3 regions of the Kitasatospora sp. NPDC127060 genome follow, and region 1 is predicted to be linked to each of the others. Evidence: riboswitches for the same ligand, from Rfam matches in the RefSeq annotation. Region 1 holds a riboswitch; each other region holds the start of a gene.
The links. Region 1 has a riboswitch for S-adenosylmethionine ahead of thrC (threonine synthase). Riboswitches for the same ligand answer to the same signal wherever they lie in the genome.
Positions count from the first base shown of each region.

Region 2: it holds a riboswitch for S-adenosylmethionine, as region 1 does, so the genes downstream of both, ACFWIS_RS29165 (IclR family transcriptional regulator) here and thrC (threonine synthase) in region 1, are expected to answer to the same signal.
Region 3: it holds a riboswitch for S-adenosylmethionine, as region 1 does, so the genes downstream of both, ACFWIS_RS24565 (aminotransferase class V-fold PLP-dependent enzyme) here and thrC (threonine synthase) in region 1, are expected to answer to the same signal.

Region 1 covers NZ_JBHXEG010000041.1:5,238-10,045, reverse strand. The annotation lists gene groL (chaperonin GroEL) at 1-148, opposite strand, end outside; gene ACFWIS_RS22305 (cold-shock protein) at 473-676, opposite strand; gene ACFWIS_RS22300 (MoaD/ThiS family protein) at 1,228-1,506, opposite strand; gene thrC (threonine synthase) at 1,534-2,814, opposite strand; SAM riboswitch class I at 2,832-2,967, opposite strand; gene ACFWIS_RS22290 (glucosyl-3-phosphoglycerate synthase) at 3,111-4,142, shown strand; gene ACFWIS_RS22285 (trehalose-6-phosphate synthase) at 4,181-4,808, shown strand, end outside.
Region 2 covers NZ_JBHXEG010000064.1:8,765-13,572, reverse strand. The annotation lists gene ACFWIS_RS29180 (hydroxymethylcytosylglucuronate/cytosylglucuronate synthase) at 1-298, opposite strand, end outside; gene ACFWIS_RS29175 (class I SAM-dependent methyltransferase) at 602-1,393, shown strand; gene ACFWIS_RS29170 (hypothetical protein) at 1,464-1,721, opposite strand; SAM riboswitch class I at 1,850-1,992, shown strand; gene ACFWIS_RS29165 (IclR family transcriptional regulator) at 2,192-2,905, shown strand; gene ACFWIS_RS29160 (hypothetical protein) at 2,987-3,673, opposite strand; gene ACFWIS_RS29155 (N-acetylmuramoyl-L-alanine amidase) at 4,025-4,808, shown strand, end outside.
Region 3 covers NZ_JBHXEG010000048.1:20,635-25,442, reverse strand. The annotation lists gene ACFWIS_RS24580 (hypothetical protein) at 1-211, opposite strand, end outside; gene ACFWIS_RS24575 (rhomboid family intramembrane serine protease) at 442-1,224, shown strand; gene ACFWIS_RS24570 (Lrp/AsnC ligand binding domain-containing protein) at 1,266-1,547, shown strand; gene ACFWIS_RS24565 (aminotransferase class V-fold PLP-dependent enzyme) at 1,565-2,929, opposite strand; SAM riboswitch class IV at 2,982-3,099, opposite strand; gene trpD (anthranilate phosphoribosyltransferase) at 3,279-4,355, opposite strand; gene ACFWIS_RS24555 (hypothetical protein) at 4,473-4,808, opposite strand, start outside.

The DNA of each region.
Region 1 (4,808 bases):
TGGTGATCGTGGGGGCGCCCCACTTCTTCTCCAGCACGACGTTGCGACCCTTGGGGCCGAGCGTGACCTTCACCGCGTCGGCGAGCTGGTTCATGCCACGCTCAAGGCCGCGGCGAGCTTCCTCATCAAAGGCGATGATCTTGGCCATCAGAAGTGGTCCTCCGGGACACGGTCGACTGCTCGGACCAAGGGGTGCCCGCGACGGACGGCCCTGGTGTGCGGAGGTCCATTCCCCTACCGCCCCCGGGGGCCTCACCGACCCGGTCCGCTGTCACTCTCACACTGTGAGTGCTAACGCCAATGATTAGCACTCCGGGTGGTCGAGTGCAAGCCCAATCCACAACCCGCGAGCCGCCGTCCGGGCCGGCGCGGGTACGCGAACGGGCCCGTACGACGCGTGTCGTACGGGCCCGTCGAGAAGCAGGAGGTCCACCAGTCGTGGGCCGTGCCGAGCTCCTGGAGTCGGAAGGGGTCAGACCGCCGCGCGGACCATGTCCGCCTGCGGGCCCTTCTGTCCCTGGGAGATCTCGAACTCGACCCGCTGGCCCTCCTCGAGGGTGCGGTAGCCGTCCATCTGGATCGCGCTGTAGTGGACGAAGACGTCCGCACCACCGTCGACCGCGATGAAGCCGTAGCCCTTCTCCGCGTTGAACCACTTGACGGTGCCCTGAGCCATTCCGAACTCCCCTAGTGCTGTGCTGGCCCTTCACGGGCCCGCAGGTCGCGGGCCCGGGTCTGGTTTTGAAGGCCGGCCCGGGGAACCCCCCCTGAGCGCAGCCGTGCACGCCGCAACCCTCCGCACGGGGGCGCCGGACGGCTTCCGTGAGCGGGTGATTACGTCGACCGCCGCTGAATGTATCCGGATCGACGCCCTCTGCAACAGGGTCAACCGCCGGGAATTCCGCAGCCCTGCCAAGAGACAAGAGCGAACAAACCGGGAGGAAATCGGCATTGCACGCCGGACATAGCGGACGAATTACTCAAATGCCTGCAGGAATTCTGACATCTGCCTGACATGTTTCCCGACCCGGCGCCCAGGCCGGTCTCAGCGGCCGGACGACCTCCGGCGACGCACCCCGTCCGCCGGGAGCGGAGCCCTGTTCCCAGCAGAGCCACACTCTACTCCGACTCGACCCGGAATATTCCCGCCGAAATACGCGCGACCGCCCGCACATACGGGGAATCGAATTCCGTACGTGCGGGCGGCGCGGAAAAGAGCGGGGCGGCTCAGCAGCCGCCGGCCACCGCCGGAATGATCGAGACGCCGGCACCGTCCTTGATCTCGGTCGCCAGGCCCTCGGCGAAGCGCACGTCGTCGTCGTTCACGTACACGTTGACGAAACGGCGCAGCTTGCCGGTGTCGTCCAGGATCCGGGCCGAGATGCCGGCGTGGTTGCGCTCCAGGTCGGCGATGACCTCGGCCAGGGTGGCCCCCTCCGCGGTGACCTCGGCCGCGCCGCCGGTGTAGGTGCGCAGGATGGTGGGGATGCGGACGTTGGCGCTCATGACTCTCCTTGCGGGGTGGGGGGCGGTTCAGGCGGACGCGAGGCCGGCGGCGCGGAAGGCGTCCAGGCTCGGGCGGATCACGGCGGTCATCCCGGCCTCGGAGACGGCGTCCAGCGTCTTCAGGCCGTCGCCGGTGTTGATCGCGACGGTCTCCTTGGCCGGATCCAGCTGACCGGTCTCGACCAGCTTCTTCAGCACGCCGACGGTCACCCCGCCCGCGGTCTCGGCGAAGATCCCCTCGGTGCGGGCCAGCAGCCGGATCGCCGCCACCACCTCCGCGTCCGTGACGTCCTCGACCGCACCGCCGGTGCGGCGGGCGATGTCCAGCACGTACGGGCCGTCAGCCGGGTTGCCGATCGCCAGCGACTTGGCGATGGTGTCCGGCTTCACCGGCTTGATCACGTCCCGCCCGGCCTTGAAGGCCGCCGACACCGGCGAGCAGCCCTCCGCCTGGGCGCCGAAGATCCGGTACGGCCGGTCCTCGACCAGGCCCAGCTTGATCAGCTCCTGCAGCCCCTTGTCGATCTTCGTCAGCTGGGAGCCCGAGGCGATCGGGATGACGATCTGCTCCGGCAGCCGCCAGCCGAGCTGCTCGCAGATCTCGTACGCCAGCGTCTTGGAGCCCTCGCCGTAGTACGGCCGCAGATTGACGTTCACGAAGCCCCAGCCCTCGCCGGCCTGGTCCCCGATCAGCTCCGAGCAGAAGCGGTTCACGTCGTCGTAGTTGCCCTCGATGCCGACCAGCTCGCCGCCGTACACCCCGGCCATCACGACCTTGCCCTGCTCCAGGTCGTGCGGGATGAACACGCAGGACCGGAACCCGGCCCGGGCCGCCGCCGCGCCCACCGCACCGGCCAGGTTGCCGGTGGAGGAGCAGGACAGCGTGGTGTAGCCGAACGCCCGGGCCGCCTCGATCGCACACGCGACCACCCGGTCCTTGAACGAGTGGGTCGGGTTGCCGGAGTCGTCCTTGATGTGCAGCTGCGCGGTGAACCCGAGCTCCCGGCCCAGGTTGTCCGCCTTCACCAGCGGGGTCCAGCCGGGGTTCAGGTTGGGCTTCGAAGCGACGTCGGCCGGCACCGGCAGCAGCGGCGCGTAGCGCCAGATGGACGCGGGGCCGGACTCGATCCGCTTGCGCAGCTCCTCGGCGCGCTCGCTCCCGAACTCGTACGCGATCTCCAGCGGCCCGAAGCACTCCAGGCAGGCGAAGTCGGGACCGAGCGGGAAGCGGGTTCCGCACTCCCGACACGACAGCGCGGCGGCGGGGCCGAGGTCGACGGATACGGGTGCGGCAGTGTCGATAGCCATGATGGCGGAGGCCTCTCTCCTCATCTTCCCCGTGGCGCGGGCGCGCCACAGGCCGGAATTGGCACCTGTCCCGCCGGGGCCTGTCGACGACAGCCGAGCGAGAAGGTTGCCGGGACGTCAACGGGCCGTTCCCTCAGTCCCTCTGGATGAGCTTGTGAAGTTATGGTTCAGCGGCGACCCCGGCGTGCGAAGGTCCGACCGCTGTACGAAGACTGTATCCGAAGGCGTCAACCTCGAACGGGACCGTCCGCCACGCGAGATGGCCCGTTCCACCTATCCCGCCGAGGAGAGTCACCGTGCCCGCCGAACCGACCCCCGCGCTCCTCCCGCAGGCGGCGTCCTGGCTCCGCCGCCGCTCGTGGAGCGCGGCCGAGCGGCCGGTGCACACCCTGCTGGAGGCCAAACAGCGCACCGGCCGCACCGTCAGCGTCGTCCTCCCGGCGCTCGACGAGGAGGCCACCGTCGGCGACATCGTCCGCACCGTCCGCCGCGAGCTGATGGAGCGGGTGCCCCTGGTCGACGAACTCGTCGTGGTGGACTCCGGCTCCACCGACGCCACCGCCGCCGTCGCCGCCGAGGCCGGCGCCCGGGTGGAACACCGCGACCGGATCCTCCCCCGGCTGCCCGCCGTCCCCGGCAAGGGCGAGGTGCTCTGGCGCTCCCTGCTGGTCACCCGCGGCGACATCGTCTGCTTCGTCGACGCCGACCTGCGCGAGTTCGACCCGGCCTTCGTCTCCGGCATCGTCGGCCCGCTGCTGACCGACGAGTCCATCCAGCTGGTCAAGGCCATGTACGACCGCCCGCTGGAGACGGACAGCGGCGCGGTCGTCCCGGCCGGCGGCGGGCGGGTCACCGAACTCGTCGCCCGCCCCCTCCTCAACCTCCACTGGCCCGAGCTCGCCGGATTCGTCCAGCCGCTCGGCGGCGAGTACGCGGCCCGCCGCTCACTCCTCGAACGGCTGCCCTTCCCCACCGGCTACGGCGTCGAACTCGGCCTGCTGGTCGACGCCCTGGACCTGGTCGGCCTGGACGCCCTGGCCCAGGTCGACGTCGGCGTCCGGCACCACCGCCACCAGGACAGCCAGGCCCTCGGCCGGATGGCCGCCACCATCTACCGCACCGCCCTCGAACGCCTCGACCGCACCCACCGCCTCAAGGCCTCCGCCGACCTCGTCCACCCCCACCTCACCCAGTTCAGCCGCGCCCCGGAGACCCTCCCCCGGCCTTCGGCCGGGGGGACCCCCATCTTCACCCCCCACACCCACCCCGTGACGGCCCTGGAGCGCCCCCCGATGCACACCCTCCCCGAGTACGCGATCCGGCACTGAAACGTTTGCGGCCCCCACCCCCCGGCAAGATGCCAACCATGGGCGATCTCACGACCGAACGTTCGAGTGCGACCGGAACCGCCCCAGTCCTGGTGGCCTCCAACCGGGGACCGGTGTCCTTCAGCACCGCCGACGACGGCACGCTGACCCTGCGCCGCGGCGGCGGCGGCCTGGTCTCCGGCCTCTCCGCGATCGACGACCCCACCGCCGTCTGGGTCTGCGCCGCACTCGGTGACGCCGACCGCAGAGCCGCCCGGGAGGCCCCCGACGGCCGCCTCGACCTCGCCGGGCACGAGGTCGGCGGCCAGGCCGTACGGATGCTCGACATCGACCGGGAGACCTTCGCCCACGCCTACAACGGCGTCGCCAACTCCACCCTCTGGTTCGTCCACCACATGCTCTACGCGACCCCCACCGCGCCCTCCTTCGACGCCGCCTTCCGCACCGAATGGGCCTCCTACCAGGCCTACAACACCGCCTTCGCGAACGCGCTGGCCGCCGAAGCCGCCCCGGACGCCGCGGTCCTGGTGCAGGACTACCACCTCTCTCTCACCCCGGCCCTGCTCCGGCAGGCCCGCCCCGACCTGCGGATCGGCCACTTCTCCCACACCCCCTGGGCCCCGCCCGAGTACTACCGGATGCTCCCCGACGACGTCGCCCGGGCCG
Region 2 (4,808 bases), on a different contig from region 1:
CCTTCGCCAGGCCGCCGTCCAGCACCACCAGCGCCGCCTGCACGCGCTGCGTCCGGACGATCCGGGTCAGTTCCTCCGCCGACCGGTGCTCCGGCAGGTCGAACCAGCGCTCCACCGGGTGCTCGGCGAGCACCGGCCTGCCCAGCCCCGAGGCCAGCCCGATGAATCTCAGCCGGTCGCCGTCGCGTCCCCGGAGGGCGGACAGCACCGCGCTCAGCTTGCCGGAACTGCCCCAGCCGAACTCGACCCCGGCCACGGCGACCGTCCGGGTCTCCGTCCTCGCCGTCGTTGACGTCATTCTCGTCGTCACCCGTACCAACTCCCCCGCCCGTTCCGGATTTCCGGTCGCCATTTCCTGTCGTTCCGTATTCGTACCAGGCCTGAGATCGTGGGGCGGTTCGACTACCTACGGAAAAACGAAAGCTAACCACCTAACTAGGTGAAATTGGCCTTCGATGAATTGACGACGGGCAGTCAATCTGATGTACGAGCAACACGCGGGCAGGAACGTGCCTGCGCCCGACGGCCGAGGCGGCGGGCTGCAATGGGCGCCCATCCAAATCCGCACCCCAGCCGTATCGATCCCCAGGAGGGCCACCAGATGGAACAGTTGGCGGACGACACCGATCCGGTCCGCGTGCTGGAGACCTCCGGCGCCGACTACCGGCGGGCCTTCGACCTCTTCCTCGCCGGCACCGACGAGAAGCCCCGCACCCACGCCAGGCTGACCGAGGTCGCCACCGGTCTCCCGCACCGCCGGGTCCTGCTGGACCTCGGCGCCGGCGACGGCCGCACCACCGCCCACCTGGCCCGGTACTTCGACCGCACGATCGCCGTGGAACCGAGCGCCGCCATGCGGGAGGAGCTCGGCGCCGCCTGCCCGGGCGCCGTCGTCCTCCCCGAACCGCTGGACCGCGCCGAGCCGTCCGAGCCGGCCGACCTGGTCCACCTCTCCCACGTGCTCTACTACGTCCCGGAGCCCGACTGGCTCCCCACCGTCACCCGCGCCATCGAGTGGACGGCCCCCGGCGGCACCCTGCTGGTCGTCCTGCAGAACCCCGAGAGCCCCTGCATGAGGATGGCCGCCCACTTCACCGGCGTGCGCTACGACCTGAGCGCCCTCCTCGACGGCTTGCGCGCCCACCGCCCGGCCCACAGCTACGCCTTGGAGACCCTCGACCTCCACTACCGCACGCCCCACCTCGCCGAGGCCGTCGACGTCGCCGAGTTCATGGTCAACGTCGCCGACCTCGCCGCCCTGGACCCCCTCCCCACCCGGGCCGCCCTCACCGCCTACGTCCGGGAGCACTTCGCCCAGCCCGACGGCAGCTACTTGATCGGCCACACCCAGGACATGCTCACCGTTCGGCGCGCGTCGGGCGCCCGGCCCTGAGCCCCCGGGTCCGGCGGGCCCAGAGACCGGTGTCGCTCGGCCGGATGGCGGTCACCGGGCCCGGCAGGGTCTACCGGCCCGGCGCGGCGTCCTCGATGGCGGCGAGCAGGCGGGTGTGCACGGCGGTGGCGGCCGCGCGGGTGGCCGGGTCGGGGTCCTGCAGCTGAGGGGCGATCAGCTCGGCGGCCGCGGCGAGGACCGGAACCGGCACGGTCGCCTCGCGCAGGTGCAGGAGTTGGGAAGCGGCCCGTTCGCCGGGCGTGGCCCTGGCGCGGGCGTCGGGGATCAGGGCGGTGAGGCCCCGGGGAGGCGGCTGAGTGCTGGTCACCCGTCGTATTCTTCCGCGCCCCGGCCACCCCGCCGACCGGTCCCGGTGTGTCGGCCCCTGGGGTTCCGGGGGTGGAGGTGCGGGAAAGGTTTGGCGGGATGCCCCGGAAATCTTGTATGGTTCTCCGCGAATCATCCAGAGGGGTGGAGGGACCGGCCCTACGAAGCCCCGGCAACTCCCCGTTCGACTCGGCGTCCGAAGTACGCGCCGTGCCGTCCGGGGTCAGTGCCAACTCCGGCCTGTCGCCAACGTGGCGCGGGGAAGATGAGGAGACACGGTGCTCTCTGTGCTGTCCTTCGTCCGGGCGCTTCCCGCCCCGGCCCTTTCGCGTACCCATCTCGTGTCCGGCGCAGGCAATCGGCCCGCTTCGCAGGCCCGTCCTCGCTGACCGCCCCGCTCCCACCCCCATCGGAGCGCCCGTGAGCCGAACCCACCCACGGCCACGGGATCTGAGACTGGAGTACCCGTCCATGGAGAACACGAGCGGTGTCGGCGTGCTCGACAAGATCACCTCGATCCTCGGCACCCTGGAGGCCGGACCGGCCACCCTGGCCGGCCTGGTCGACGCCACCGGCCTGGCCCGGCCGACCGCCCACCGGATCGCCGTCGCGCTGGAACACCACCGCCTGCTCGGGCGTGACCTGCAGGGCCGGTTCGTCCTCGGGCCGCGGCTCACCGAGCTGTCGGTGGCCGCGGGTGAGGACCACCTGCTGACCGCCGCCGGCCCGATCCTCACCCAGCTGCGCGACGTCACCGGTGAGACCGCCCAGCTCTACCGCCGGCAGGGCGAGGTCCGGGTCTGCGTGGCGGCGGCCGAGCGCCTCTTCGGCCTGCGCGACACCGTTCCGGTCGGTCTGGCCCTGCCGATGAAGGCCGGGTCCGCCGCCCAGGTGCTGCTCGCCTGGGAGGAGCCCGAGCGCCTCCACCGGGGGCTCCAGGGCGCCCGTTTCACCGCCACCGCCCTCAGCGGGGTCCGGCGCCGGGGCTGGGCCCAGGCCGTCGGCGAACGCGAGCCCGGCGTCGCCTCCGTCGCCGCGCCCGTGCGCGGTCCGGGCGGGCGGGTGGTGGCCGCCGTCTCCGTCTCGGGCCCGATCGAACGGGTCACCCGGCACCCCGGCGCCCGCCTCTCCCAGGCGGTGGTCGAGGCGGCCGGCCAGCTGAGCGAGGCGCTGCGCCGATCCTGATCCGCCGGCCTGCGACAGTGCGACGGTGCGCCGTGGTCCCGCACTGCGGTGCACCGCTCCGCCGCGGCGGTCAGGCGGGTGTCAGGAGTCGCCGGGGACGGTGAACCGGTAGCCGGCCGTGCGGAGCCGCGGCAGGTAGCGGTGGACGGCTTCGGCGGTCTGGGAGCGGTCGGCCGGTCCGCCCGGGGCCGGGACGAACCCGGGTGTGAGGCAGCCGTCGTGGTTGAGGACGATCGAGCCGGTCCGGGCCCCGGTGAGCACCCGGTCCACGCCGATCCGCGCCCGCTCCCGCAGCCCTTCGTCACCGGTCTCGGCCATGCCCTCGTCGTCCAGGTCGAGGCCGTCGTACCCGGCGCTCCCGGCGATCCCCATGCGCGCGTCGACGTGGGCGGCGCGGCGGGCCGGGTCGCTCAGGAGTTCTGCCATGGCCGTGGCGTCGGGGGTTTCGATGACGGTGGGCACGACCCCGGTCCGCTTCTCGTGCAGCCGGTCCACCGTGCGCCGGTCGCCCGCGCCGGAGCAGCCGCCGATGGCGGTGTCGGAGCTGGCCTCGTACCAGAAGGGACTGACGGTGTGGAGTTGGGAAGCGTGCCGCAGCGCGTCCTCCAGGACAGCCTCCCCGCCCCACCACGGCAGCCAGGCCGATGCGGTCCGGGCGGGGCGGTAGGTGCCGGCGGCGCTCCCGGAGGTGGCGGGGCGAGCGACCAGGGCGAGGGCGGCGAGGACGGTACCCGCGGCGCGGACGGGTGAGGGGAGCGCGATCGTCATGGCGGTCACCCTCCACAGCCGGTGCGGAGAGTGCGCCCGTTCCCGCCGACCCGACGCGGAAGGCGACCGAACGGCACACCGGGGCTGTCGTCCAGGACCGACACGCGGGGACGCTGCGGACCTCCGCGGGGCGCGGCCGCGTGTTAGAACTCTGGGGGCCACCGGAGCGCGGGTGAGGTCAGCCCCCGGCGCCCGGCCGGGGCCGGCACACTGGGCGTCCTCGCCCGCGGAACCGACTGCACGACCGGGCGGACTGCGCCCATCAGACCCTCGTCCTGGGCCCGGGCGGCGAGCGCTACGACGTGCTGCGCAGCTTCAGGGTCCGCTGAAACCGGAGTGGTGACTGTCATCGTGAGACCCGTCCTGGGCGTCCTGTCCGCCTTGCTCGCCGCTGTCTGCGCGGCCCCGCAGGTCGCATCGGGCGCGGCCCTCGAAGCGCCGGGCGACGGCCGACAGATCCGATTGCAGGAGCAATTCGCCTCGGCGGCAGCGGAGTTCGGAGTGCCGGTGGGGGTGCTCCTGGCGCTGGCCTACCAGGAGAGCCGCTGGGAGTCCCACCGGGGCAGGCCGAGCACCACGGGGAACTACGGGGTCCTGGGCCTGACCGACGTCGACCTCGCGGCAGCCCGCGGCAAGGACTCGCCCGCGCTGCACACGCTGCGCGCCGCGGCCGCGCTGATCGGCCGCCCGGCCGAGGAGTTGAGGCGCGACACCCTGCAGAACCTCCGCGGCGGCGCCGCCCTGCTGGCGTCGTACCGGCGTACCAGCGCGGGCTCGGCGGGCGGCAGGCCGGGCGACTGGTACGGGGCGGTGACGGCCTTCGGGAGGGGTGCCCCGGCCGACGGGGGAGCGGACGGCGGCGACGACGGCGGTCTGCTCGCGGACCGGGTGTTCGAGACCCTGCGCACGGGCGCGGCGCGGACCACCGCCGAGGGCGCCCGGATGCGACTGGCCGCCGACCCGGACCTCGTGCCGCCGGACCGGCCCCGACCGCCGTCGCGCCGAGCCGCCGGGCCGGCCGCCGAGTGCCCCGAACACCTCGACTGCGCGTTCGTGCCCGCCGCGTACGCGCTGATCGATCCCAAGGACCCTTCCTCGTACGGGAATTACAACCCGGTCGACCGGCCGGCGGACG
Region 3 (4,808 bases), on a different contig from region 1:
GCTCGACCTGGTCCACCGCGTTGCACCAGCGGCAGCGCACCGACTCGATCGTCTCGCTGTGCACCTCGGTCTCCTCGACCTCGGACTCGCCGGCCAGGTCGAAGTGCAGGAACTCGGTCACCCGCGCGGTACGGGTCACGTCGAAGCGGGTGAGGTTGCCGCACAGCGTGCAGCGCCAGCGCGTCTCGGCGGTCAGGGCGGGGACGGTCATCGGGGATCCTCTCGGCTGGTTCCCTGGGTGGGCTAGGCGCTCCCCCCGGAGCCCCGGCGTCGGCGGCGGGAGGCGGGATTGCCCGGCCCAAGCCTATTGCCTGGGGCAACCATCAGGACCACCGGTCAGCCGAGATGACCGGAGCCCGTTCCGGCCCACCGGACGGACCGGTAGTCCACCTGCCGTAAACCGCCGTGTCACCTGCCGCGCCCGGAGGGATGCTTGGCCGCATGGCGCTCGCGACCCCCGGCCACACCGACGCCCGGGACGGCCGCCCGGCGGTGGCCGCCCCGGCGGTCACCTACGCCCTGATCGCGGTCAACACCCTGGTCTTCCTGCTCGGCCCGGCGGCCGGCGTCAACCCGCTGTACGGCACCGGCCAGGCCCGGATCTGCGCCGAGCAGCGCTACGAGCAGCGCTGGGGAGCCGTCCCCGCCGAACTGCTGACCGGCCACCCGCTCACCGCCGAGCAGCTGGCCGAGGCCCCCGACCCGGTCCCCGGCTGCCCCGCCGCCCCCACCCCGGGCAAGCACCCCGCCGTGTCCGCCCTCACCGGCCTCTTCCTGCACGCCGGCTGGCTGCACCTGCTGGGCAACCTGCTCTTCCTCCACGTCTTCGGCCCCACCGTCGAACGCCGGGTCGGCCGGGCCAGGTACCTCCTCTTCTACCTTGCCGCCGGCAGCCTGGCCTCGTACGGCTTCGCGCTCGCCGAGGCCCGCTCGCCGGACTCCACCCGGGTCCTGATCGGCGCCTCGGGCGCGATCGCCGCCGCCCTCGGCGCCTACCTGCGCTTCCACCCGCGGGCCCGGGTGACCACCCTGGTCCCGCTGCTCCTCTTCCTCCCGCTGCGCTTCCCGGCCTGGCTGGTGCTCGGCCTGTGGTTCGCCCTGCAGTGGTGGTCGGTGCACTCGGCCGGGCCCGGGGTGGCCTACCTGGTGCACGTGATCGGCTTCTCGGCCGGCTTCCTGTACGCCTGCACCGTGGTCGGACACCCCCCGAGACGGCCCGGCTGAGGCCCGATACGCTGGCCGCACCCCATGAAGGAGCCCGCACAGTGATCACTGCCATCGTCCTGATCAAGACCAGTGTCGACCGCATCCCGGAGATCGCCGAGGCCATCGCCGCGATCGAGGGGGTCAGCGAGGTGTACTCGGTGACCGGTGGCTACGACCTGGTGGCAATGGTCCGGGTGCGCCGTCACGACGACCTGGCCGAGGTCATCCCGGGCCGGCTCAACAAGGTCCCGGGCGTGGCCCACACCGAGACCCAGATCGCCTTCCGCACCTACTCCCAGCACGACCTGGAAGCGGCCTTCGCCCTCGGCCTGGACGAGTAGCGGTCCGCCCGCACCCCTCAGCCCTCGCGTCGGGTGTCGGCGACGCAACGGCCGCCCTCGTTGCGGTAGTTCCACGCCGCGCCGTCGGTGACCAGCTCGCGGACGGCGGTCAGGAAGCGCTCCACGTGCTCGTCCGGCGTGCCCGCCCCGAAGCTCACCCGGATCGCGTTCAGGCTGCGCTCGCCCGGCAGCGAGGGCTCGGGCGCCCCGCACTCGGACGGAGCGACGTCCTCGTCCCCCAGGAGGGTCCGCACCAGCGGGTGGGCGCAGAACAGCCCGTCGCGCACCCCGATGCCGTACTCGGCGGACAGCGCGGCCGAGAAGTGCGAGCTGTTCCAGCCCCGGACGACGAAGGACAGCACGCCCACCCGGGCCGAGCCGGCGCCGAACAGGTTCAGCACCCGGACCTCCGGAATCTCCGCCAGCCCGGCCGTCAGCCGGTCGACCAGTTGCCGCTCCCGGGCCTCCAGCGCGTCGAAGCCGGCCTCGGTGAGCGCCCGACAGGCCGAGGCGATCGCGTAGGCGCCGATCACGTTGGGCGAGCCGGCCTCGTGCCGGGCCGGGCCGGTGTGCCACTGGACCGCCACCGAGCCGTCCGCCTCCCGGGCCACCGTCCGGGTCGCCCCGCCGCCGGCCAGGTACGGCTCGGCCGCGTCCAGCCAGTCGGCCCGCCCGGCCAGCACCCCGGCGCCGAACGGCGCGTACAGCTTGTGGCCGGAGAAGGCGATCCAGTCGACGCCCAGCTCGCGCACCGAGACCCGGTGGTGCGGGGCCAGTTGGGCGGCGTCCAGCACCACCCGGGCGCCGTACCGGTGCGCGGTCGCGGTCAGCTCGGCGACCGGCCACAGCTCGCCGGTCACATTGGAGGCGCCGGTGACGCACAGCAGCTTGGGGCCCTCGGGCGCGGCGGCCAGCGCGGTCTCCAGCGCCTCCACCGCCTCGGCCCGCGAGCGCGGCGCCCGCAGGTACCCGACCTCCAGCCCGGCGTGCGCCCAGGGCAGCAGCGAGGCGTGGTGCTCGGTCTCGAAGGCGAACACCCGGGTGCCGGCCGGCACCGCCGCGGCCAGCAGGTTGAGCGAGTCGGTGGTGGCGCGGGTGAAGACCACCTGGTCGCCCTCGCGCAGGTCGAGGAACTCGGCGACGGTCCGTCGGCTCTGCTCGAACAGGTCGGTGGACAGCTGCGAGAGGTACCCGGCCCCGCGGTGCACGCTGCCGTAGTACGGCGCGTAGGCGGCGACGTCGTCCCACACCCGCTGGAGCGCCGGCGCGCTGGCCGCGTAGTCGAGCGCCGCGTAGCCGACCTTCGCACCGCTGGCCAGCGGCACCTGGACGTCGTGGCCGAGGACGGCGAGCGGGGCGGCGGTTTCGAGAGCGAGGGACATGAGGATGCACTCCTTCACGGGGTAAGGGACCCCGGGAGTACTCGTCGTCCGGTGTCCGCGCTTGTCGCGCGGACGGTGTGCCCGGCGACCCGGTCCTCACCCAGGGCACCCCGCCACGGACGGAGGGTTGCCGGACAGCAAGCTGGGGCTTGACGCTGTCACTCATGACCTGGCGAAGACTCTAGGTCGGGTACGTCGGACGGTCAAACGGCCATCCACCATCCGGACGGCGTCTTCGCCCCTCGCCTCCGGGGCGCTCCGACCCGGCGCCGACGCTCGGGGCGCATCGGCTCGGGGCGCGCGCGAAGGGCCCGTGCCGACGAACCGGCACGGGCCCTCAAGTGCCGCCTCAGATCCGGCTGGTGGCCTCCGACCAACGCCGCAGCAGGTCCTGCGCCCGGCCCGAGTCGATCGCCTCCGCCGCCCGCACCATGCCCGCCGCGAGCTGCTCGGCCAGCGGCGCGTCGCCCATGTCGAGCGCGACCAGCGCCGCCGCGGTGTTCAGCAGGACGGCGTCCCGCACCGGCCCGCGCTCCCCGGCCAGCAGCCGGCGCGCCACCTCGGCGTTGTACGCGGCGTCGGCCCCGCGCAGCGCCTCGATGCCGACCAGTTCGATGCCGACGTCCCGCGGGTCGAAGGTGGTCTCGGTGACCCCCCCGTCGCGCACCACCCAGACCCGCGAGGTGGTGGTGATGGTCAGTTCGTCCAGGCCGTCGTCGCCGCGGAACACCAGCGCCGTCGCCCCGCGCCGGGCGAGCACCCCGGCGATCAGCCCGGACAGCCGGGTGTCGAAGCAGCCGATGGCGTGCGAGGTGACCTTCGCCGGATTGGTCAGCGGGCCGAGGAGGTTGAACGCGGTGGGCACCCCGAGGTCGCGCCGCGCGGTGGCGGCGTGCCGCATCGAGGGGTGGAACTTCGCCGCGAAGCAGAAGGTGAGCCCGACCTCCTCGGCCACCTCGGCCACCCGCCGGGGGGAGAGGTCCAGCACCACCCCGAGCTTCTCCAGCACGTCCGAGGACCCGCTGGACGAGGAGGCGGCCCGGTTGCCGTGCTTGACCACCTTGGCCCCGGCCGCCGCCGCGACGATCGCCGACATGGTCGAGATGTTGACGGTCTTCGCCCGGTCCCCGCCGGTGCCGACGATGTCGACCGCCGGGCCGGGGATCTCCAGCGGCTCGGCGTGCTCGTACATCGCGTCCACCAGGCCCGCGACCTCGTCGACCGTCTCGCCCTTGGCCCGCAGCGCCACCATGAACCCGGCCACCTGGACGGGGGACGCCTCGCCGCTCATGATCCGGTCCATCGCCCACGCGGTGGACGAGCGGTCGAGGTCCTCCCCCTTCAACAGCGCCGCCAGGAGGTCCGGCCAGGTGCGGACCACCTGCGCGGGGTCGGTACCACCGTTCGCAGGGTTCACGTTCACCATGGCTGACTCCAGCTGTTGTCGGTTCCCCGCTCGGGGGACGTCCGTACGGATGGAGCCAGCCTATCGAGCGGCGGGGTCCCTACGGCCCCGTCTTCTCTAGTACTGAGACGGCGCTGTTCAACGCGTGGCCGGGGCCCGCTTGGCCACCCGTGCCCGCAGCAGGGTGGCGACCGCCTCGGCCAGCGCCACCGGGTCCACCGGGTGGGAGATCGCGGCGTCGGCCCGGCTCCAGGCGGCGAGCCAGGAGTCCTGCGGCCGGCCGATCAGCACCAGCACCGGCGGGCAGCCGTAGATCTCGTCCTTGAGCTGGCGCCCGAGGCCGAGGCCGCCGGCCGGCACCGCCTCGCCGTCCAGCACGCAGAGGTCGATGCCGCCCTTCTCCAGCGCCTTGATCACCGCGGGGGTGGTCGCGCACTCGAGGTAGGACAGCTCCGGAAGATCCTCGGCGGGCCG